Regions from separate parts of the Pseudomonas sp. GM102 genome, predicted to be linked through region 1. Evidence: predicted binding sites of a transcription regulator. Region 1 holds the regulator's gene; the other holds the start of a gene.
The links. The regulator sigma-54, encoded in region 1, starts transcription at its own class of promoters, with help from an activator protein. The targets are predictions, from matches to a motif close to ANTGGCATNNANNTTGCTNT.
Positions count from the first base shown of each region.

Region 2: the regulator sigma-54 is predicted to act here: its motif matches at 2,343-2,362, upstream of PMI18_RS22935 (CmpA/NrtA family ABC transporter substrate-binding protein).

Region 1 covers NZ_AKJB01000062.1:34,259-45,769, forward strand. The annotation lists gene pmbA (metalloprotease PmbA) at 1-216, shown strand, start outside; gene PMI18_RS13590 (hypothetical protein) at 464-859, shown strand; gene PMI18_RS13585 (class II fumarate hydratase) at 852-2,228, shown strand; gene PMI18_RS13580 (hypothetical protein) at 2,256-2,693, shown strand; gene PMI18_RS13575 (superoxide dismutase) at 2,695-3,306, shown strand; gene PMI18_RS13570 (ZIP family metal transporter) at 3,395-4,288, shown strand; gene PMI18_RS13565 (HPr family phosphocarrier protein) at 4,394-4,669, opposite strand; gene rapZ (RNase adapter RapZ) at 4,685-5,542, opposite strand; gene ptsN (PTS IIA-like nitrogen regulatory protein PtsN) at 5,545-6,009, opposite strand; gene hpf (ribosome hibernation-promoting factor, HPF/YfiA family) at 6,022-6,330, opposite strand; gene PMI18_RS13545 (RNA polymerase factor sigma-54) at 6,410-7,903, opposite strand; gene lptB (LPS export ABC transporter ATP-binding protein) at 8,088-8,813, opposite strand; gene lptA (lipopolysaccharide transport periplasmic protein LptA) at 8,813-9,361, opposite strand; gene lptC (LPS export ABC transporter periplasmic protein LptC) at 9,348-9,920, opposite strand; gene PMI18_RS13525 (KdsC family phosphatase) at 9,928-10,452, opposite strand; gene PMI18_RS13520 (KpsF/GutQ family sugar-phosphate isomerase) at 10,452-11,426, opposite strand.
Region 2 covers NZ_AKJB01000024.1:18,249-29,759, reverse strand. The annotation lists gene PMI18_RS22925 (nitrate/nitrite transporter) at 1-59, opposite strand, end outside; gene PMI18_RS22930 (ANTAR domain-containing response regulator) at 419-994, opposite strand; gene PMI18_RS22935 (CmpA/NrtA family ABC transporter substrate-binding protein) at 1,010-2,221, opposite strand; gene PMI18_RS22940 (quinone-dependent dihydroorotate dehydrogenase) at 2,452-3,471, shown strand; gene rmf (ribosome modulation factor) at 3,774-3,989, opposite strand; gene rlmKL (bifunctional 23S rRNA (guanine(2069)-N(7))-methyltransferase RlmK/23S rRNA (guanine(2445)-N(2))-methyltransferase RlmL) at 4,520-6,790, shown strand; gene PMI18_RS22950 (sensor domain-containing diguanylate cyclase) at 6,932-9,322, shown strand; gene dacB (D-alanyl-D-alanine carboxypeptidase/D-alanyl-D-alanine endopeptidase) at 9,491-10,951, opposite strand; gene PMI18_RS22960 (YggL family protein) at 11,185-11,511, shown strand, end outside.

The DNA.
Region 1 (11,511 bases):
GGCCTGAACATGGTCACTGGCGATTACTCCCGTGGCGCGGCGGGTTACTGGGTCGAGAACGGCGAAATCCAGTTCGCGGTCCAGGAAGTGACCATCGCCGGCAACATGCGCGACATGTTCAAGCAGATCATTGCGGTCGGTAATGACCTGGAATTGCGCAGCAACATTCGCACCGGGTCGGTGTTGATCGAACGGATGACGGTGGCGGGTAGCTAAGCCTCCGATCGCGGCACAAAAAGGCGCGCCACCCCATTGGGTGGCGCGCCTTTTTTATTGGTCGCAACACAGATTCTGTGGGAGCGGGCTTGCCCGCGATAGCGTCATTTCAGTCGACATCGATGTTGAATCTTCTATCGTCATCGCGGGCAAGCCCGCTCCCACAAGGATCTCTGTGTTTCGCCGTGCTTGTTTTGGTTCTCATTATCATATAATAATAAATCGCATTACCGAATGAGCCCGGATCATGAGTTCTGCCTTGCACGAGCAGCCTTACCTCGAAAGCTGGCGCTGGATGAGTCGCCAAATCCGTTGCGCCATGGACCCTGACGAGCCGCGCCTGATTGAACATTACCTGGCCGAAGGCCGGTATCTGGCGTGTTGCACGGCCACCTCACCCTGGACCATCGCTGAAACCTCTTTCCGTTTGCTGCTCGATACCGCCGTCGATGTCGCGCTGCCCTGGCACTGGCGCAGCTTGTGTCTCGACCAGGCCTGGCGGCCACTACGCGATCTCGAACGGCAATCACTCTGCAAATGCCGCCTCAAACGTTGGCAAAGCTACGCGTGGCAATTGGCGACCTGCGAGTTGCTGCCCTCGATTCCTCTCATAGAACTGGTGCAAGGATCTCCTGATGAATAACACACGTATCGAACGCGACAGCATGGGCGAGTTAAATGTCCCGATTGATGCTTTGTACGGCGCGCAAACCCAGCGCGCAGTGGATAACTTTCCGATCAGCGGCAAACCGATGCCCGTGCAGTTCATCCGGGCGCTGATTCTGGCCAAGGCCGCAGCCGCCCGAGCCAACGTCGAGCTCAAGCAGATCAGCGAATCCCAGGGCAAGGCGATCGTCGACGCCGCTCAAGGCCTGCTTGAAGGCGACTTCATGCAGCACTTCCCGGTGGATATCTTCCAGACCGGATCCGGCACCAGTTCCAACATGAACGCCAACGAAGTGATCGCCACCTTGGCTAGCCGCTTGTTGGGCGAACCGGTCAATCCCAACGATCACGTCAATTGCGGCCAAAGCAGCAACGACATCATCCCGACCACCATCCATGTCAGCGCCGCATTGAGCTTGCATGAGCAATTGCTGCCGGCGCTGGTGCATCTGGTGCAGGTGATTGAGCACAAGGCCGAGCAGGTTCATCCGTTCGTCAAAACCGGGCGTACCCATTTGATGGACGCCATGCCCGTGCGCATGAGTCAGGTGCTCAATGGTTGGGCGCAACAGCTCAACGCCAATATCGGTCACCTGCAGGATTTGCTGCCAAGCCTGCAATCCCTGGCCCAGGGCGGCACGGCGGTAGGTACCGGGATCAATGCCCATCCAGAGTTTGCGGCGCGTTTCAGCCAGCAACTCAGCCAACTGACCCAGGTGCAGTTCACGCCGGGTAAGGACCTGTTTGCGCTGATCGGCTCGCAGGACACGGCGGTCAGCGTTTCAGGGCAGCTCAAGGCCACAGCGGTTTCCTTGATGAAAATCGCCAACGACCTGCGCTGGATGAATTCCGGCCCATTGGCCGGGCTCGGTGAAATCGAACTCGAAGCCTTGCAGCCCGGCTCGTCGATCATGCCCGGCAAGGTTAATCCGGTGATCCCGGAAGCCACCGCGATGGTCGCCGCTCAGGTAATTGGCAACGACACGGTGATCACCGTCGCCGGTCAGTCGGGCAATTTCGAGCTGAACGTCATGCTGCCGATCATCGCCCAGAACCTGCTGAGCAGTATCGAGTTGCTGGCCAACGCCAGCCGACTGCTGGGCGACAAGGCTATTGCCAGCTTCAAGGTCAACGAGGCCCGACTCAAGGAAGCGCTGTCGCGCAATCCGATTTTGGTCACTGCACTCAACCCGATCATTGGTTACCAAAAAGCCGCTGAGATTGCCAAAAAGGCTTATCAGCAGGGCCGGCCGGTGATCGATGTCGCCCTGGAACACACCGACTTGACGCGCAGCCAACTGGAAGAATTGCTCAACCCAGAGAAGCTCACCGCAGGCGGCGTGTAATCACTGTTACCGCTTTGGAGGCTCACCATGGAGCACTGGAAACGCACGATCGAAAGAGCAAATCGCTGTTTCATGCTGGGCGAGCTGGTCGATGCCCGCGAGGCTTACTTGCAGGCATTGGCCCTGGCTCAGGTGTTGTTCGAGCGCTGGGCCGATGCCGACGAAGCGGTGGCGGCTTGCGTGATTTCCCACCATAACCTGGCGGACCTGCACTTGCGTCTGAACCAGCCGGAGGAGAGCGCCGAGTATTTGTGCGCGATCCATCAACGACTGTTGCAGACCATGCAGGACCCGCGACTGGCGCCGGCTTTGCGTGAAGCCGCGCTGCGCCAGAGCAGCAAAACCTATGTCGAACTGCTGAATTTCATCAGCGATCACGGCGAGTATCCGCGCACCCAGCGTTTGCTACATCGCGAGACGCCGCCCGTGCATCAGCCTGCGCCCTTACAACATGGAGTTCATTGAAATGGCTTTTACCTTGCCTGCCTTGCCGTACGCCTATGACGCCCTGGAACCGCACATCGATGCGCAGACTATGGAAATCCACTACACCAAACACCACCAGACCTACATCAACAACCTCAACGCCGCGGTCGAAGGCACTGAATTTGCCGAATGGCCCGTGGAAAAACTGGTGGCGGCGGTCCAGCAATTGCCGGAAAAGCTCCGTGCGGCGGTGATCAATCAGGGGGGCGGGCATGCCAACCATTCGTTGTTCTGGGAAGTCATGGCACCCAGCGGCGGTGGTCAGCCTGACGGTGCGTTGGCCAAGGCGATCGACGAACAACTGGGCGGTCTCGACAGCTTCAAGGAAGCCTTCACCAAAGCTGCGCTGACTCGTTTCGGCAGCGGTTGGGCCTGGTTGAGCGTGACTCCGCAAAAGACCTTGATCGTTGAAAGCAGCGGCAACCAGGACAGCCCATTGATGAACGGCAATACGCCGATTCTCGGTCTGGACGTCTGGGAGCACGCGTACTACCTGCGCTATCAGAACCGCCGTCCGGAATACATCAACGCGTTCTACAACGTGATCAATTGGCCCGAAGTCGCCGCGCGTTATCAGGCTGCGCTGGTTTAGGGGGCGTTCTCAACTAGTTTCCCCTGCGCGGAGGGGGAACTAGTTGAGAACGCCCCCTAAGTCTCTATAAAACAATCCAGGGCTGACTATGGGCACTGAAACACTGGCGGTCGGAAATGGACGGATGTTTCGTTACGCACTGGGATCGCTGTTACTGCTGGCGGGTATGACGTTATTGGCTGCTCAAGGGCTGAGCTGGCTGGACCTCGAACCGAAACTGCAGCGTGCCCTGCAAGGCGGGGCGATTTGCGCCTTGGGCACAGCTTTGGGCGCAGTGCCGGTGTTAGTGATTCGGCGGATGCCCCAGGCAGTCAGCGATACGCTGCTGGGTTTCGGAGCCGGGGTGATGCTCGCGGCGACGGCATTTTCGTTGATCGTGCCGGGCATTGCCGCGGCTGAAAACCTTGGGCTGACGCCTTGGGCGGCCAGTGGCCTGATCAGCTTTGGCATCATGCTGGGTGCATTCGGGTTGTTTCTGGTGGATCGCAAGGTGTCCGACGCTACACCTGAAATGCTCGTGGGGACACTGGAGCGATCGGTGATTGCACCGCGGATCTGGTTGTTTGTGTTCGCCATCATCGCCCACAACATCCCCGAAGGCATGGCGGTCGGCGTCTCGGCCGGGGGTGGCATGCCTGACGCCGACAGCCTGGCCATGGGTATCGCCTTGCAGGATGTGCCGGAAGGGCTGGTGATTGCGTTGGTGTTGGCCGGGGCAGGGATGTCGCGGGTCAAGGCGTTCCTGATCGGTGCTGCCTCAGGGGTGGTTGAGCCGGTCTTCGCATTGTTGTGCGCCTGGCTGGTGAGCCTGGCCGAACTGTTGTTGCCGTTGGGGCTGGCACTGGCGGCCGGTGCGATGCTGCTGGTGGTGACTCATGAAGTCATCCCCGAATCGCGCCGCCATGGTCACGACAAACTGGCCAGCCTTGGGCTGCTGATCGGGTTTTGTCTGATGATGGTGATGGATACCGCGTTGGCTTGAAAAACAGGATCAAAAGATCGCAGCCTCGTTTCACTCGGCAGCTCCTACAAGGATTGGCATACAGTAGGAGCTGTCGAGTGAAACGAGGCTGCGATCTTTTGACTTTTATTCGCCTTCGTCGAAGTAACGGTTGATCAAGTCTGTCAGCGCATCCAGCGCTTTTTGCTCATCTTCGCCTTCGGTATTGATATAGATTTTGGTGCCCTTGCCTGCAGCGAGCATCATCATTGCCATAATGCTTTTGCCATCGACCGTGGATTCCGGCGTGCGCCCTACCCGGATCGTGCAATCCTTGAACTCACCGGCGACCCCAACGAATTTTGCAGACGCGCGGGCATGCAGGCCCAGCTTGTTGATGATTTCGATTTCCAGAGCAGGCATCGCGATGTGAATCCTTTAGCTGAGGTCGCGGTGGCGAACCTGGACGTTCTTCAGGGTTTTTTGCAGGACCTGACCCAGACGTTCGGTCAGGTAGACAGAGCGGTGATGCCCGCCGGTGCAGCCAATGGCAATGGTGACATAGGCGCGGTTGCTGGCGGCAAAGCGGGGCAGCCATTTGAGCAGGTACGAGGAAATGTCCTGGAACATCTCTTCGACGTCAGGCTGTGCCGCCAGGTACTCGGCCACCGGTTGATCGAGCCCGGACTGTGCCCGTAGCTCCGGCTTCCAGTAAGGGTTGGGCAGACAGCGCACGTCGAATACCAGATCGGCGTCCACCGGCATGCCCCGCTTGAACCCGAAAGATTCCACCAGGAACGCAGTGCCCGGTTCCGGTTGATTCAGTAGGCGCAGCTTGATGGTATCGCGTAGCTGATACAGGTTCAGATTGGTGGTATTGACCTTGAGGTCGGCCAGATCGGCAATAGGCCCCAGCAGATTGGTTTCGTCCTGTATCGCCTCCGCCAATGAGCGATTGGCGCTGCTCAGCGGGTGACGACGGCGAGTTTCCGAAAAGCGTTTGAGCAAGGTTTCTTCGTCAGCGTCCAGGTACAGCACATCGCACTGGATATGCCGGCCGCGGACCTCTTCCAGCAATTCGGGGAACCGTGACAGGTGGCTTGGCAGGTTGCGCGCATCGATGGACACGGCCACCAGCGGTTGTGCCAGTTCGGTGTGAATCAGCGCGCGTTCGGCCAGTTCCGGCAGCAAGCCCGCAGGCAGGTTGTCGATGCAGTAGTAGCCGTTGTCCTCGAGAACATCGAGGGCGGTACTTTTACCTGAGCCGGAGCGGCCGCTGACGATGATCAGGCGCATGATTAGTGACCGTTCTGCTCGTCCAGGACAACCTGATACAACGCTTCGTTGCTCGGGGCGCTGCGCAGTTTTTCACGCACCTCCTTGCGATCCAGCATGCTGGCGATCTGGCGGAGCAATTCCAGGTGTGCATCGGTGGCGGCTTCCGGGACCAGCAGCACAAACAGCAGGTCAACCGGGGCGCCGTCAATGGCGTCGAAATCGATAGGGGCTTCCAGGTGCAGCAACGCACTGATTGGCGAGGTGCAGCCTTTGAGCCGGCAGTGGGGGATGGCGATGCCGTTGCCGAAACCGGTAGAACCGAGTTTCTCACGGGCAATCAGGGCCTCGAAGACGTCCTGCATTTCCAGATCCGGTACTTCGCGGTGGATAAGGTTGGCAATTTGCTCGAGGGCTTTCTTTTTACTGCCACCCGGCGCGTTCACTTGGGAACGGCCGGGGGTCAGGATGGTTTCTAGTCGGATCATGGATTGGGAGTGTTAACGACCGGTCGCGCCCTGGAGGAGGCTCTGGGTCTTTTCCTTATGCTTTTTAAGTTGGCGATCCAGCTTGTCGGTCAGCAGGTCGATGGCGGCATACATGTCCGTATGCTCGGCATTGGCGACCACTTCTCCGCCGGGAATATGCAGCGTGGCTTCGATCTTCTGCAGCAGTTTTTCGACGTTCATCGTGACTTGCACATTGGTGATCTTGTCGAAATGCCTCTCTAATCGGTCGAGTTTTTCGCCGATGTAGGTGCGCAGGGGTTCGGTCACTTCCAGTTGGTGTCCACTGATGTTGACTTGCATACAGCTTCTCCTTCGTTGCCAGTGCATAAAGCGGCAGGCAGAAATGCCTGCCACTGGAACGCTGTGGCGAGCCCGGCGGCTACATCAACCGCTTCCGTTCGCTGGAAGGCGCGATCCCCAGGGATTCGCGGTACTTGGCGACGGTGCGACGGGCTACCTGAATGCCTTGTGCCTCCAGTAAACCAGCGATCTTGCTGTCACTCAACGGCTTTTTCTGATTTTCCGCGGCAACCAGTTTTTTGATGATCGCGCGGATCGCCGTGGACGAGCATTCACCGCCTTCTGAGGTGCTGACGTGGCTGGAAAAAAAGTATTTCAGTTCATAGATGCCCCGTGGGGTATGCATGAATTTTTGCGTGGTCACCCGTGAAATCGTCGATTCATGCATGCCTACCGCTTCGGCGATGTCGTGCAGCACCAACGGCTTCATGGCTTCGTCACCATATTCCAGAAAGCCGCGTTGGTGCTCGACGATCTGGGTGGCGACTTTCATCAGGGTTTCATTGCGGCTTTGCAGGCTCTTGATGAACCAGCGAGCTTCCTGCAGCTGATTACGCATGAAGGTGTTGTCAGCGCTGGTATCGGCGCGGCGCACGAAACCGGCGTATTGGGCGTTGACCCGCAGGCGTGGCACCGATTCCTGATTCAGCTCCACCAGCCAGCGCTCGTTGTCCTTGCGCACGATCACATCGGGAACGACGTATTCGGCTTCGGTGGACTCGATTTGTGAGCCTGGGCGCGGGTTGAGGCTCTGGACCAATTCGATGACCTGACGCAGTTCATCTTCCTTGAGCTTCATGCGGCGCATCAACTGGCTGTAGTCGCGGCTGCCGAGCAAGTCGATGTAATCGGTGACCAGGCGCTTGGCCTCGGCCAGCCAAGGGGTCTTGGCGGGCAGCTGGCGCAGTTGCAGCAGCAGGCATTCACCGAGGTTGCGGGCGCCGATGCCAGCGGGTTCGAATTGCTGGATGCGGTGCAGGACGGCTTCGATTTCGTCTAGTTCGATGTCCAGTTCCGGGTCGAAGGCTTCGAGGATTTCCTCGAGGGTTTCGTCCAGGTAGCCCTGATTATTGATGCAGTCGATCAGGGTCACGGCGATCAGGCGATCGGTGTCGGACATCGGTGCCAGGTTCAGTTGCCAGAGCAAATGGCTTTGCAGGCTTTCGCCGACCGATGTGCGGGTGGTGAAATCCCACTCGTCGTCATCGTTGCTCGGCAGGCTGCTGGCGCTGGTCTGGTAGACATCTTCCCAGGCCGTGTCGACGGGCAGTTCGTTGGGAATGCGCTCGTTCCAGTCGCCTTCCTCAAGGTTATCCACCGTTGGGGCGGTTTCCTGGTAGGAGGGTTCCTGAATGTCGGCGTTGGGTTTCTGTTCGGCGCTATCGGCCAAGGGGTCGGCGTTATCGAAGTCGTCGCCTTCTTCCTGGCGTTCGAGCATCGGATTGGACTCCAGGGCCTCCTGGATTTCCTGTTGCAGGTCCAGGGTCGACAATTGGAGCAGGCGGATGGCCTGTTGCAGCTGCGGTGTCATCGTCAGCTGCTGGCCCATTCTCAAGACTAGCGATGGTTTCATGGCAGGGGCTTAACACCTTATTCGCCGGCGCACATGCGCCATCCACTACAGGGCGCCGAAGCGCCAAACATAAGCAAATTATATGCCTGAAACTGAAGTGTTTGCCTAGAGCGCTGTAACAATAAAAACTTATTGATTTTTTATTGACGTGCGCGCGCTCTCGGCGACCCGGGCCCCTCAGTGCTTACAGGCGGAACTCATGACCCAGATACACTTCCTTGACCAGTTCATTGGCCAGGATTGTGGCGGAGTCACCTTCAGCGATCAGTTGGCCATCGTTGACGATGTAGGCGGTTTCGCAGATATCCAGGGTTTCGCGGACGTTGTGGTCCGTGATCAGCACACCAATGCCTTTGGCCTTGAGGTGATGAATGATCTGCTTGATGTCGCCCACCGAAATCGGGTCCACACCGGCGAAGGGTTCGTCGAGGAGGATGAATTTCGGATTGGTGGCCAGTGCCCGGGCGATTTCCACGCGGCGGCGTTCACCACCGGACAGGCTCATGCCGAGGTTGTCGCGGATGTGGTGGATGTGAAATTCCTGCAGCAGGCTTTCCAGCTCTTTGCGGCGGCCGGCCTTGTCGAGTTCCTTGCGTGTCTCGAGGATGGCCATGATGTTGTCGGCCACCGACAGTTTGCGGAAGATCGACGCTTCTTGCGGAAGATAACCGATACCTGCCTTCGCACGACCGTGCATCGGCTGGTGGCTGACATCCAGGTCGTCGATCAGTACGCGACCCTGATCGGCCTGTACCAAGCCGACAATCATGTAGAAGCAGGTGGTTTTACCGGCGCCGTTAGGGCCAAGCAGGCCGACGATCTGACCGCTGTCGATGGACAGGCTGACATCGCGCACGACCTGACGGCTCTTGTAGCTCTTGGCCAGATGCTGAGCTTTCAGAGTTGCCATTACTGGGCCTTTTGCTCGTCGGTTTTCTTCTTCGGCTGGATCACCATGTCGATGCGAGGACGTGCCTCGGTGACCTTGTTACCCGTGGCGCGACCGGCACTCGCAAGTTTTTTCACCGTGTCGTAGACGATTTTCTCGCCTTGGGTGACGTTGTTGTCCTTATCGATGACTTTAGCGCGATCGATCAGCACGACGCGGTTTTGCGAGGCGTGGTACTGGATAGTTACGCCGTAGCCCTGAACCGGCTTGGTGTCGCCCGCCGTTTGCAGTTGCTCGAAGTAGGCGAGGTTGCCCACCGAAGTCACCACGTCGATGTCGCCGGTCGGGGTGCGGGTGATGGTCACGGTATTACCGGTGACCTTCATCGAGCCCTGGGTGATGATCACATCACCTTTATAGGTGGCAACGCCATTCTTGTCGTCCAGTTGGGCATCGTCGGCCTGAATGCGGATAGGCTGCTCTTGATCGTTCGGCAGAGCCCAGGCGCTCACGCTTCCCAGTGCTGCGCCCAGACTGAGCAAAATAGGGAGAGTTTTAACGAGCCTCATACTGTCCTCTTACGTTCGATAGCAGGTGTATCCTGCTTTCTTTCAAGTACGCTTTCATTCCGTTGCCTGTCGATACACCGCCAGCGCCGTCGATTCTAACGGGTTGATCGGTCTGCGCATATTGCTGCTGCGGGAACACGGTCATACGGGTGGTGGTAATCAGGGTTTTACGGTTTTTTTCGTCGAAACGGGTGATACGCACCGAATCGATCAGCTCGACCTGAGTGCCGTCCGGATTGACTTCGCCGCGCTCGCTCTGGACGTGCCAGGGGAATTCGGTGCCACGGAACATATTCAGGTCAGGATTGGTCAGCAACGTCACTTCGGTCGCTTTCAGGTGTTCCACCTTGTCCGACGTCATTTCGTATTGCAGTTTGCCGTCGGGCAGGAACTGCACGCTGTGGGCGTTGACGGCGTAATAGTCGATCGCGCTTTCATCGACCTTCACCACCGGTTTGTCGAGAAAGCGTTCCGGGCTGATGTTCCAGTAGCCGACCGCTGCAAAAATCGCTGCGATGCAACCGAACATCAGGATGTTGCGAATCTTTTTGCTCAGCATGATGGGCTCACAGGTACGCGGCGTTGGCCGCATCGAGGCGGCCCTGGGCTCGCAGGATCAATTCGCAGAATTCGCGAGCAGCACCCTCGCCGCCACGGGCCTGGGTGATGCCGTGGGCGTGTTCGCGTACGAAACTGGCGGCGCTGGCCACCGCCATGCCCAGGCCGACACGGCGAATCACCGGCAGGTCTGGCAGGTCGTCGCCAAGGTAGGCCACTTGTTCATAGCTCAGGTTGAGCTGGGCAAGAAGTTCGTCGAGCACCACCAGTTTGTCTTCGCGACCCTGATAAAGGTGTGGAATGCCGAGGTTCTTCGCGCGCCGTTCAACCACCGGGGTCTTACGGCCGCTGATGATAGCGGTCTGCACGCCGGCTGCCATCAACATCTTGATGCCCTGGCCGTCGAGGGTGTTGAAAGTCTTGAATTCGCTGCCGTCTTCGAGGAAGTACAGGCGCCCATCGGTCAGTACGCCGTCGACGTCGAATACCGCCAGTTTGATCTGTTTGCCGCGTTGCAGCAGGTCCATGCTCATTACATTACTCCCGCACGCAGCAAATCGTGCATGTTCAAGGCGCCGACCGGGCGGTCTTCGCTGTCGACCACTACCAGTGCGTTGATCTTGTGGTCTTCCATGATTTTCAGGGCCTCGGCGGCGAGCATCTCGGCGCGGGCGGTCTTGCCGTGGGCGGTCATCACTTCATCAATGGTCGTGCTGTGGATATCAATCGTGCGGTCCAGCGTGCGGCGCAGATCGCCGTCGGTGAAAATCCCGGCGAGCTTTCCATCCGTGCTCAGTACAACGGTCATGCCCAACCCCTTGCGGGTCATTTCCATCAAGGCATCCTTGAGCAACGTACCGCACATCACTTGCGGCAATTCGGTGCCGGCATGCATGACATTTTCCACTTTCAGCAACAAACGGCGGCCAAGGGCACCACCCGGGTGGGAAAAGGCAAAGTCTTCAGCGGTAAAGCCGCGAGCTTCAAGCAAGGCAACGGCTAGAGCGTCGCCCATGACCAGTGCCGCGGTGGTCGATGAGGTGGGTGCCAGGTTCAGTGGACAGGCTTCGTGTTCGACGCTTACATTGAGGTTGACTTCCGCAGCCTTGGCCAGCGGCGAATCGGGGTTGCCGGTCAGGCTGATCATCTGAATGCCCTGGCGCTTGATCAGCGGCAGCAAGGTGACGATTTCATTGGTGGAGCCGGAGTTCGACAGCGCCAGAATGATGTCGTCACGGGTGATCATGCCCATATCGCCATGGCTGGCCTCGGCCGGGTGCACGAAGAAAGCCGTGGTGCCGGTGCTGGCGAGGGTGGCGGCAATCTTGTTGCCGATGTGCCCCGATTTGCCCATGCCGACCACGACCACCCGGCCTTTGCTGGCCAGAATCATCTCGCAAGCACGTACGAAATCTGCATCGATATGGGGCAGCAAGCCTTGTACGGCTTCCAGTTCGAGGCGGATGGTACGTTGTGCTGATTGAATCAGGTCGCTGGATTGGTTCATGTCGGAAATCGAATAGCCTGATGAAAAGGCGGCGATTATAACGGTAATGATCAAAACCCTCACGCAAGTTCGTCGCGGTTTGTCA
Region 2 (11,511 bases), on a different contig from region 1:
TAGAGGAAGGCTGCGAACAGTGTCGGGGTATGGCCGGATTTCCAGAAGCTTGAATTCATCGCGCACCTCAGCTGTCAGGCGTATCAAGAAGGAGTCATGAGCTTGCAGGTGGGGCGCCGCAACGGCCGCACCACCGGCCCCGGTCTCTGGGGCCAAAACGGAAAAACGCCGCTACCCGATCCGCCAGGGGGCGAATGAGGTGAGCGACGTCTTCGTCGTAGGTGGGGCAACCGCCGTTGGTTACCTTGCAGTGATTTACTTAGCGAGATTTGTGCCAACACGTGAGATCGCGTTGTGGCCATTCGCGGGCAAGCCTCGCTCCTACGGGTTTTGTGGTGAGTTCAGATGTTGTAAACGACACAAAACCTGTAGGAGCGAGGCTTGCCCGCGAAGGCGTCAGCACAGGCTCCGCAAGGCCTCAGCCAAGCAACTCACTCATGGCAATAATCTGCTCCGCCACCTGTATCAGCTTCTGCTGGCGGCTCATGGCCTGGCGGCGCATCAGGGTGTAGGCCTGTTCTTCGTTGCAGTCCTTCATCTTCATCAGCAGCCCCTTGGCCAGCTCGATGCGTTTGCGCTCGGCCAGTTGCTGGTCGCGAGCGTGCAGTTGCGCGCGCAGGGCTTGGTCGCTTTCAAAGCGCGCCATGGCCACGTCGAGAATCGGCTGCAGGCGTTGTGCGTGAATGCCTTCGACGATGTAGGCACTGACGCCGGACTTGATCGCCCGGCGCATCACGTCGGGGTCGTGCTCGTCGGTGAACATCACAATCGGCCGTGGTTGGTCGCGGGTCACCAGCACCACTTGCTCCATCACATCGCGGCTCGGTGACTCGGTATCGATCAAAATCACGTCCGGACGCACCGTTTCGACGCGCGCGGGCAGGTCTATGGTCAGGCCGGACTCGTCGATGACCTCGAACCCGGCTTCGGTCAGAGCCGCCTTCAGGCGCCCGACTTTTTTCGCTGTGTCATTGATCAGCAGGATACGCAACATATTCGCAGGCTCCTGTCAGCGGCTGGCGAGAAGGGGAGCGCTGTCGCTCATGGCGTGCAGCGTGAAGCTGCGGGCATAGCCGGCCGGGTCCGAGCCGTCCCAGACTTTGCCGTCGATCAGTTGACTGCTGCGCATTTCCTGACTCCGGGCAGGCACACCGACAGCAGTGGCGGCCTCACGGTATAAGTCTAGTTGCTGGACCTGACGGGCCACGCCGAGGTAATCCGGGTCGTCACGCAACAATCCCCAGCGCCGGAACTGGGTCATGAACCAAATACCGTCGGACAAATACGGCAGATTGACCTCGCCACCACCGTGGAAACGCATGGCGTGTGGGTCTTGCCAGCGATTCCCCAGACCGTCGGCGTAATCACCGAGCAAGCGTGGTTCGATGCAATCGAGCGGTGCATCCAGATATTCCGGCGCACTCAACAGTTGCGCGGTGCTGTGGCGATTTTCGTGGCTGGCTTCGATGAATCGGCTGGCTTCGAGGATTGCCATCACCAATGCCCGTGCGGTGTTGGGGTATTGCTCGACAAAGGCGCGGGTGCAGCCGAGGACTTTTTCCGGGTGATCGGGCCACAGGGTCTGGCTGGTGGCCATGGTAAACCCGAGATTCTGCTGCACCGCACTGGCCGCCCACGGCTCGCCGACGCAGAAACCGTCGATGCGCCCGGCTTGCAAGTGCGCGACCATTTGTGGCGGCGGCACCACCACGCTGTCGACATCCTGCAACGGATGAATGCCCTGACTCGCGAGCCAGTAATACAGCCACATGGCGTGGGTGCCCGTAGGAAATGTCTGGGCGAAGGTCAGTTTTGGGCGACTTTGGTGCACGTGACGATCGAGTGCTTCAGGACTGGTCACACCCAGGGCCTGCAAGCCGTGGGAGAGGTTGATGCTCTGGCCGTTCTGGTTCAGGCCCATGAGCACGGCCATGTCGGTGGAGGCTACGCCGCCGATGCCCAGGTGCACGGCATAGATCAGGCCGTACAGGCTGTGGGCGGCGTCGAGTTCGCCGCTGACCAGTTTGTCCCGCAGGTTGGCCCAGGATGACTGGCGCTTGAGGTTCAGAGTCAGGCCATAAGGTTGGGCAAAGCCCTGAGTGGCGGCGACTACCACTGAAGCGCAGTCGCTCAGGGCCATGAAGCCGAGGTTGATTTCAGTCTTTTCCGGGGCATCGCTGCCGTTGACCCAGGCCAGAGGGCCGGCTGATGGTTCGTTCATCGATTTCGCACCTTCCAAAAAAAAGCGTCGTCCCAAGGCCCTTGCGTGGGCAAAGCCGGGTGACGACGCCATTGTCCTTCCACTCATCCCGCCGTTGGCATGAGTGCTGATGCCTGTAATTGGTGCAAGGCATATGCCATCGCCGGCTGATTTTGTTGCGCGCCTCGCCTGTGGACCCGATGCACGGCTATAATCGCCGCCTCTCATCGCCAACCGAGTCAAGCCTGCCCATGTACACCCTGGCCCGTCAGCTGCTGTTCAAACTTTCCCCGGAAACCTCCCACGATCTGTCCCTGGACCTGATCGGCGCGGGCGGGCGTTTGGGCCTTAACGGTTTGCTGTGCAAGGCACCGGCGAAACTGCCGGTAACGGTCATGGGCCTGGAGTTCCCGAACCCGGTGGGTTTGGCGGCCGGTCTGGACAAGAACGGTGCGGCGATCGATGGTTTTGCCCAATTGGGTTTCGGTTTTGTCGAAATCGGCACCATTACGCCGCGACCGCAACCGGGCAACCCGAAACCCCGGATTTTCCGCTTGCCGGACGCCGAGGCGATCATCAACCGCATGGGTTTCAATAACCTCGGCGTCGATCATTTGCTCGCTCGCGTGGCGGCGGCCAAGTACAAGGGCGTGCTGGGCATCAACATCGGAAAAAATTTCGATACGCCGGTTGAGCGTGCGGTCGATGACTACCTGATCTGCCTGGAAAAGGTCTATGCCCACGCCAGCTATGTGACGGTCAACGTCAGCTCGCCGAACACCCCGGGCCTGCGCAGCCTGCAATTCGGTGATTCGCTCAAGCAATTGCTCGCCGACCTGGCCACCCGCCGGGCGGAACTGGCCTTGCGCCATGGCAAGCATGTGCCGCTGGCGATCAAGATCGCGCCGGACATGAGTGACGAAGAAACCGCTCAAGTCGCCCAGGCGTTGATCGAAACCGGGATGGATGCGGTGATCGCCACCAACACCACCCTGAGCCGCGTTGGCGTCGAAGGCATGGAACATGGTGACGAGGCGGGCGGGTTGTCTGGCGCACCGGTTCGCGACAAGAGCACTCACACTGTGAAGGTGCTGGCGGCGGAACTGGCCGGTCGCTTGCCGATCATTGCCGTGGGCGGTATCACCGAAGGCAAGCACGCGGCTGAGAAAATCGCCGCGGGTGCGAGTTTGGTGCAGATTTACTCTGGCTTTATCTATAAAGGCCCGGCGCTGATTCGTGAATCGGTGGATGCCATAGCGGCCCTGCGCTGAAGATTCATCTGCGGCGATGAGGATTAACTGTGGCGAGGGAGCTTGCTCCCGCTGGGCTGCGAAGCGGCCCCAAAACCAGTCAATCAGGTGTGTCAGGTAAAACACAGTTGCAGGGTTTACGACTGCTTCGCAGCCGAGCGGGAGCAAGCTCCCTCGCCACAAAAGCGCTCTTGTAACGGATATACGGGCATAAAAAAGGGCTCCTCGAAGGAGCCCCTGGGCCGAAGCCCGCCGTCCGGATGGGACGTGCGTGGTTAAGTCGTTGCGTAATCAGATTGTCGTGTCGGAGTGTGTGCCCTGTATTAGCCGACGGCGTGAAGTTCGTTGAGTCTGTGGATTCCCGCAGTGCCGGTCATACCGTCCCAGTTGTCGCCGCGTCCTTCTCGCCAGCCATTGATCCAGGCTTGGCGTACCGACGGTAGAGTAAAAGGGCAAAGCTCACGGGATTTACCACCAACGCCATATTGATATCCGCGCAAAAATGCTCTTTCCAACGGATCACGCTTAAGTCTTCTCATAGGGTGTTGCCCTCACTTGTTGACTGTATGTATCGCGTCGACCTCAATCGAGGTCAGGCAGAAAAATTCTGCCGTTGGTGGCTCGCTGCCGGCGTCGCGAGCCAAGGTGTTGACGCCGTTGCGACGTCAACCTGAGTTGAGTTCTAACCAATGCGTCACACCGAGGGAATGATCGTTTTGTCATAAGAACGTAACCATAAAGATGCTATGGCCATAAGTAACACGATATTTGTCCCGTGTTCATTGACCAAAGCCCGGTATGATCGGCCCTGCGCGGGATGAGCGGGTTGAGGCCTTTAACGAGAATGACACCCGTTCACTTGGGGACTATTCGACGAAGGGTCGACTTATGACATTTTGTTGCATCAACTTTTTTATCTGCCCTGGCATCTAAGCTCTTTTAACCCGAGCAGTCAGGGTGGGACGGCACACCTTCGTGCCACGCGGGCGTTCTGTTAGAAAAACGCCTGATTGAAAACCGGATCGGCAATGCGTTGCCGGTTCACTTAGCTAAAGGCTCTGGAATTACCATGTCCGATCGTTTCGAACTCTTCCTCACTTGCCCCAAAGGCCTTGAAGGCCTGCTCATCGAGGAAGCCGTCGGGCTTGGCCTTGAGGAAGCACGTGAGCACACCTCGGCTGTGCGCGGCATGGCCACCATGGAAACCGCCTATCGCCTGTGCCTGTGGTCGCGTCTGGCGAACCGCGTGCTGCTGGTGCTCAAGCGCTTCCCGATGAAGGACGCCGAAGACCTCTACCACGGCGTGCTGGATATCGAGTGGCAAGACCACATGCTCAATGACGGCACCCTGGCCGTCGAATTCAGCGGTCACGGTTCGGGCATTGATAACACCCACTTCGGCGCCTTGAAGGTCAAGGATGCGATCGTCGATAAACTGCGCACCCCCCAAGGCGATCGTCCGTCCATCGACAAGCTCAACCCGGACCTGCGCATTCACCTGCGCCTGGACCGTGGCGAAGCGATTTTGTCCCTCGACCTGTCCGGTCACAGCTTGCACCAGCGTGGTTATCGCTTGCAGCAGGGCGCGGCGCCGCTGAAGGAAAACCTCGCGGCGGCGATTCTGATCCGTTCCGGCTGGCCACGGATTGCCGCCGATGGCGGCGCACTGGCTGACCCGATGTGCGGTGTCGGTACGTTCCTGGTCGAAGCCGCGATGATCGCCGCCGACATGGCGCCGAACCTGCGTCGTGAGCAGTGGGGCTTCACCGCCTGGCTTGGTCACGTGCCGGCGCTGTGGAAAAAGCTCCACGAAGAAGCCACCGAACGCGCCGCAGCTGGCCTGGCCAAGCCACCGCTGTGGATTCGCGGTTACGAAGCTGACCCGCGCCTGATTCAACCGGGCCGCAATAACGTCGAACGTGCCGGCCTGAGCGAGTGGATCAAGATCTACCAGGGCGAAGTCGCGACGTTCGAGCCGCGCCCGGACCAGAACCAGAAAGGCCTGGTGATCTGCAACCCTCCGTACGGCGAGCGTCTGGGCGATGAGGCGAGCCTGCTCTACCTCTACCAGAACCTCGGCGAACGTCTGCGTCAGGCGTGCTTGAACTGGGAAGCGGCGGTGTTCACCGGCGCCCCGGACCTGGGCAAGCGCATGGGCATCCGCAGCCACAAACAGTATTCGTTCTGGAACGGCGCCTTGCCGTGCAAATTGCTGCTGATCAAGGTCACGCCGGACCAGTTCGTCACCGGCGAGCGTCGTACTCCGGAACAGCGCCAGATCGAGCGCGAACAGGCCGAGTCCGACGCACCGTCGAACATCGAAGCGCCGAGCAAGTACGAGAAGTACAACAAGAACGGCAACCCGATCAAACCGGCACCGGTGGTGATCGAGCAACCGCGCTTGAGCGAAGGCGGGCAGATGTTTGCCAACCGTCTGCAAAAGAACCTCAAGGTGCTGGGCAAGTGGGTCAAGCGTGAAGGCATCGACTGCTACCGCGTCTACGATGCCGACATGCCGGAATATTCCATGGCCATCGACCTGTATCACGACTGGGTCCACGTTCAGGAATACGCCGCACCGAAATCCATCGATCCGGAAAAAGCCTCGGCACGGATGTTCGATGCCCTGGCGGCGATCCCGCAAGCGTTGAACATCGACAAGAACCGCGTGGTGGTCAAACGTCGCGAGCGTCAGAGTGGCACCAAGCAGTACGAACGCCAGAGCGCGCAGGGCAAGTTCAATGAGGTCAACGAAGGCGGCGTGAAGCTGCTGGTGAACCTCACCGACTACCTCGACACCGGGCTGTTCCTCGACCACCGGCCGATGCGCATGCGAATCCAGAAAGAGGCGGCCGGCAAGCGCTTCCTCAACCTGTATTGCTACACCGCGACCGCCAGCGTTCATGCAGCCAAGGGCGGTGCGCGCAGCACCACCAGCGTCGACCTGTCGAAAACCTATCTGGATTGGGCGCGTCGCAACCTGTCGCTGAACGGTTTTTCCGACAAGAACCGTCTGGAGCAGGGCGATGTGATGGTCTGGCTCGATGCCTGCCGTGATGAGTACGACCTGATCTTCATCGACCCGCCGACCTTCTCCAACTCCAAGCGCATGGAAGGGATCTTCGACGTGCAGCGTGATCAGGTGCAGTTGATCGACTTGGCGATGGCTCGTCTGGCGCCGGGCGGGGTGTTGTATTTCTCCAACAACTTCCGCAAGTTCCAGCTCGAGGAAAACCTCACCGAGCGTTATGCCGTTGAAGAAATCACCGCCCAGACCATCGATCCGGATTTCGCTCGTAATGGCAAGATCCATCGTGCCTGGAAGATCACTGCACGCTGACACTTGAGCCTGATTGGATCCAGAGCCTTGATTTTTAAAGGCTCTTGGGTTCTTTCAGTGCTGGTCAAATTAGTGGCTAATAGCTATAACTCAACAGTGGCCAAAGGGCTTTTCCGGCACCTGGCGTTCTGAGTTGCCTCTATGTCGTTGCACGCCGTGCGCCCCAAGATCCTGGGTTTTATCCGCGAAGATGTTTCGGCCTGGCTGGTCGCACTGTTGGCATTGCTCGTCGGCGGGATTCTCACGGGATTGCTGGCCTGGGCGACGTTCAATCAGTTTCATCAGCAATTGCGGCAACGTTTCCAGCTGCTCGCCAGTGAACGTTACAGCCGTATCGAAGAGCGTTTCGAAGATCAGGAGCAGCGCCTCGACGGCCTGCGCCGGTTCTTTGTCAATTCCGAGTCGGTGGCCCGCGAGGAATTCGACGGTTACGCCAAACCTCTTTTGCATCGCACCCAGGCCTATTCCTGGGCTCCCCGGGTTTCCCGCGCCGAACGACCCCTGCTTGAACGCGCGGTGCGTGAAGAAGGCTTGAGCGATTTCACCTTTCGCGAACTCAACACCGATGGTCAGTTGCAACCGGCCGGCGAGCGCGACGAGTACGTACCGGTGTTCTACATCCAAACCCAGAGCCGACTCCCCGCACCGCTGGGTTACGACCTGCTGGCTCAGCCCCTGCGCCGTTCCACGCTGGAGCGGGCCGATCGCAATGGCCGCATGGCCGTGTCGCAACCGTTGCATCTGGTAGGCGTCGAGCCCACCTATTCGCGGGGTGTCTTGCTGGTGGCGCCGGTCACTCGTCAGAACACTCCGAGTGCGGTGTCCGCTGGTTATGTCATGGCGGTGATCAGTATGCGTCAGCTGCTGGCGGACGGACTGCCGGAAGGGAATCATGACTCTCTTTCGGTGCGTATCCTCGATTTGTCCACCGCGGATCAGCGCGAAGTATTGTACGAGTCGACCAACACGGCAGGGGCCAGTGACTTGTCCTCCACGCGATTGTTGCGTCTGGCCGACCACGATTATCAAGTGGATATGCGCCCCAGCGCCGCGTTCCTGAAAACCAACCATTCCTCGGTGGCCAGTCTGGTGGTGCTCGGCGGTTTGCTCAGCCTGTTGCTCAGTGTGTTTCTCTATGTGTTGGTCAGCCAGCGCCAACGAGCGCTGAGAATGGTCGAACAACGGACCCAGGAGCTTCACGACCGTGAGCAGGAGTTACGCGGCACGCATGGCCAGTTGCGCGGTGTGCTGGATGCCGCGACTCAGGTGGCGATCATCGCCACCGACCTGCGCGGGATCATCAGCACCTTCAATGCCGGTGCAGAGCAAATGCTCGGTTACTCGAGTGCGCAGGCCGTGGGCCACATGACCCTGGAGAACCTGCACCTGCCCCGGGAACTCGAGGCGCGCTCGGCGGAGTTGAGCTTGCGCTATGGCAAGCCGATTCCGACGTGTCAGGCGATGTTGGTTGAAGGCGGGGAAGAGGGCGGTCACGAAGCGCGAGAGTGGACACTGGTCCGTCATGACGGCAGTCACTTGACGGTGAACATGCTGGCGGCCCCGGTTCTCGACGAGCAAGGTTTGTGGGTCGGTCACCTGGCGATCTGTATCGATATCACCGAACGCAAGCGCGTCCACGAGGCTCTGGCGGCACGGGACCTATTGTTGAAGAAACTCAGCGCCCATGTGCCCGGCGGAATTTACCAGTTCAAGATGGAATTCGATGGGCGCTTCAGCGTGATCTACGCCAGCGACGGTATGCGCGATATCTACGAACTCGAGCCGGAGGTACTGTTGCTCAACGCTGAAGCGGTGTTCGCACGGATTCATCCTCAGGACACACGCCGGGTCCGCGCTTCGATCCTGGCGTCGGCGGACACCCTCAGCCCCTGGCGTGAAGAGTACCGCGTGCAATTGCCCGAGCGTGGTCTGCGCTGGGTCCGGGGCGAAGCGACGCCGGAGGAACTGCCTGGTGGGGGTGTGCTGTGGCATGGCTACATTTCGGACATCTCCGACCTCAAGCGGGTGGAAGAGGAATTGCGCGCACTGTCGGTGACCGACTCCCTGACCGGAATCCATAACCGTCGCTATTTCCAGGAGCGCCTGACCACCGAAATGGCCCGGGTCGAGCGCGGCGGTGGCGAGTTATCGGTGATCATGCTCGACATCGATCACTTCAAACGCATCAACGATCAGCACGGTCATGCCGTGGGTGATCGGGTATTGCAGGCCGTGTGCGAGCGCATTGGCGGTCGCCTGCGGCGCACCGATGTGTTCTGTCGCCTGGGTGGCGAAGAGTTCATGGTGCTCTGTCCGGATATCGACGGCGAACAGGCTCATGTGCTGGCTGTGGAGTTGTGGCAAGGGTTGCGCAGTGCGCCGATCGACGAGGTCGGGATCGTCACCGCGAGTTTCGGGATTGCCAGTTGGCGGGCCGGAGAGGGCGCGGATGCGCTGCTGTTGCGGGCGGACTCAGGGGTGTATGCGGCGAAGCAGGCGGGAAGGGATCGGGTTGAGGGGCAGATGAGCTAGGACAGCATGCGGACCCTGTGGGAGCGAATTGTGGCGAGGGGGCTGTGTGATCGTTCCCACGCTGTGCGTGGGAATGCCTCAATGGACGCTCCGCGTCCGCTTTGGCAGTGACGCAGAGCGTCACCGGCTGCATTCCCACGCAGAGCGTGGGAACGATCGGATTGGGGGTTACAACACCGAAGCCGTTTCCGGCAGTTTCGGCTGTCGGTACAGATCCAGCAGCACCTGATCCAGCACCGAGGAGGCGCCAAACGGTGCCTTGTCGTTGAGGATCGCCACCACCGCCCAGGTATTGCCATTGATGTCGCGGCTGTAGCCGGAAATGGCGCGTACGGTGTTAAGGGTGCCGGTCTTGACGTGGGCTTCGCCGCGCATCGCGGTGGTCTTCAGGCGTTTGCGCATGGTGCCGTCGGTGCCGGCAATTGGCATCGAGCTGATGAACTCGGCGGAATACGGGCTGCGCCAGGCGGCTTGCAGCATCGCGGCCATTTCACGGGCACTCACGCGCTCGGCACGGGACAGGCCGGAGCCGTTCTCCATCACCAGGTGTGGCGCAGTGATGCCTTTTCTCGCCAGCCACTGACGCACCACGCGCTGGGCTGCCTTGGCATCATCACCGTCGGCGTCAGTGCGGAACTTCTGGCCCAGGCTCAGGAACAACTGCTGAGCCATAGTGTTATTACTGTATTTGTTGATGTCGCGAATGATCTCCGCCAGGTCTGGCGAGTAGGCCCGGGCCAGTACCTTGGCGTTGCTCGGCGTCGCTGCCAGACGATCCTGGCCCTGGATGCTGCCGCCCAGCTCCTTCCAGATCGCCCGCACGGCGCCAGCGGTGTAGGTTGCATGGTCGAGCAGCGACAGGTAGGTCTGGGAGCTGCAGCCTTCGCCCAACTGGCCGCCGACGGTCACGGTGACGCTGCCATCAGCCTGGGGCACCGGGTTGTAACGCACGCCACCGGTGCATTGCTTGGAGTTGAGCGCCTTGACCTGATTGTCGATGCGGATGCTGGCAATCGGCGGCTCGACCGACACCAGGACCTTGCCCGAGTCGTTGCGAGCCACGAAGCGCAGGGCCTTGAGGTTGACCAGCAGCGCGTCGGGCTTGACCAGGAACGGTTTGTTCTCGTCGTTGCCGTCGTCGTTGAATTCAGGCAGTTGCGGTTGCACGAAGAAGCCACGGTCCAGCACCAGGTCGCCGGTCACCTGGGTCACGCCGTTGGCGCGCAAGTCGCGCATCAGCAACCAGAGTTTTTCCATGTTCAGCTTCGGATCGCCGCCACCCTTGAGGTAGAGGTTGCCGTTGAGAATGCCACCGCTGAGGGTGCCGTCGGTGTAGAACTCGGTTTTCCACTGATGGTTCGGGCCGAGCATTTCCAGCGCGGCATACGTGGTCACCAGCTTCATGGTCGAGGCAGGGTTAACTGAAACATCAGCGTTATGAATGGTTGGGGTGCCGGGGCCGTTGAGCGGGATCATCACCAGCGACAGGGCACTGTCTTGCAACTTACTGGCCTTGAGGGCCTTTTCGACGTTGGGCGACAGGGCGGTGTTGATCGAAGCGGCGGAAACGGGAAGGGCCAGGGGCAGAAGAAGGCTGGCAAGCAGCAATGGACGCAAAGATTTGATCATTTGAAATAAAACCCTACAGCCGAGGGGAAAAAGACGAGGGCATGAAGATAAATTCCCTCAGCGGTCATGAAAGTGTCGGCATTATGCCCCAAGGTGTAACGGCTTGTGCCGTACTCCGGTCGTCTAATCCGCTATTTTTTTACCGGCGGTAGGTGTAGCGCCGTTCTGAGACGGGCAATCGGTGCCTTAAACTGCTAAAGTGCGGCCCGTTATTACTTATGAGGATTGTTCCAATGGCGACTAACCGTTCCCAGCGTCTGCGCAAAAAACTGTGCGTCGATGAATTTCAAGAGCTGGGTTTCGAACTGAACCTGGATTTCAAAGAAGATTTGGCTGATGAAGCCATTGATGCTTTCCTCGACGCGTTCCTGAAAGAAGCCATGGAAGCCAACGGTCTGGGCTATGTTGGCGGCGACGACTTCGGTCTGGTTTGCCTGCAGAAGCGTGGCTCGGTCTCCGAAGAGCAGCGTGCCGCTGTTGAAGCCTGGCTCAAAGGCCGCAGCGAACTGACCGAAGCAACTGTCAGCCCGCTGATCGACGTCTGGTACCCGGAAAAGCCG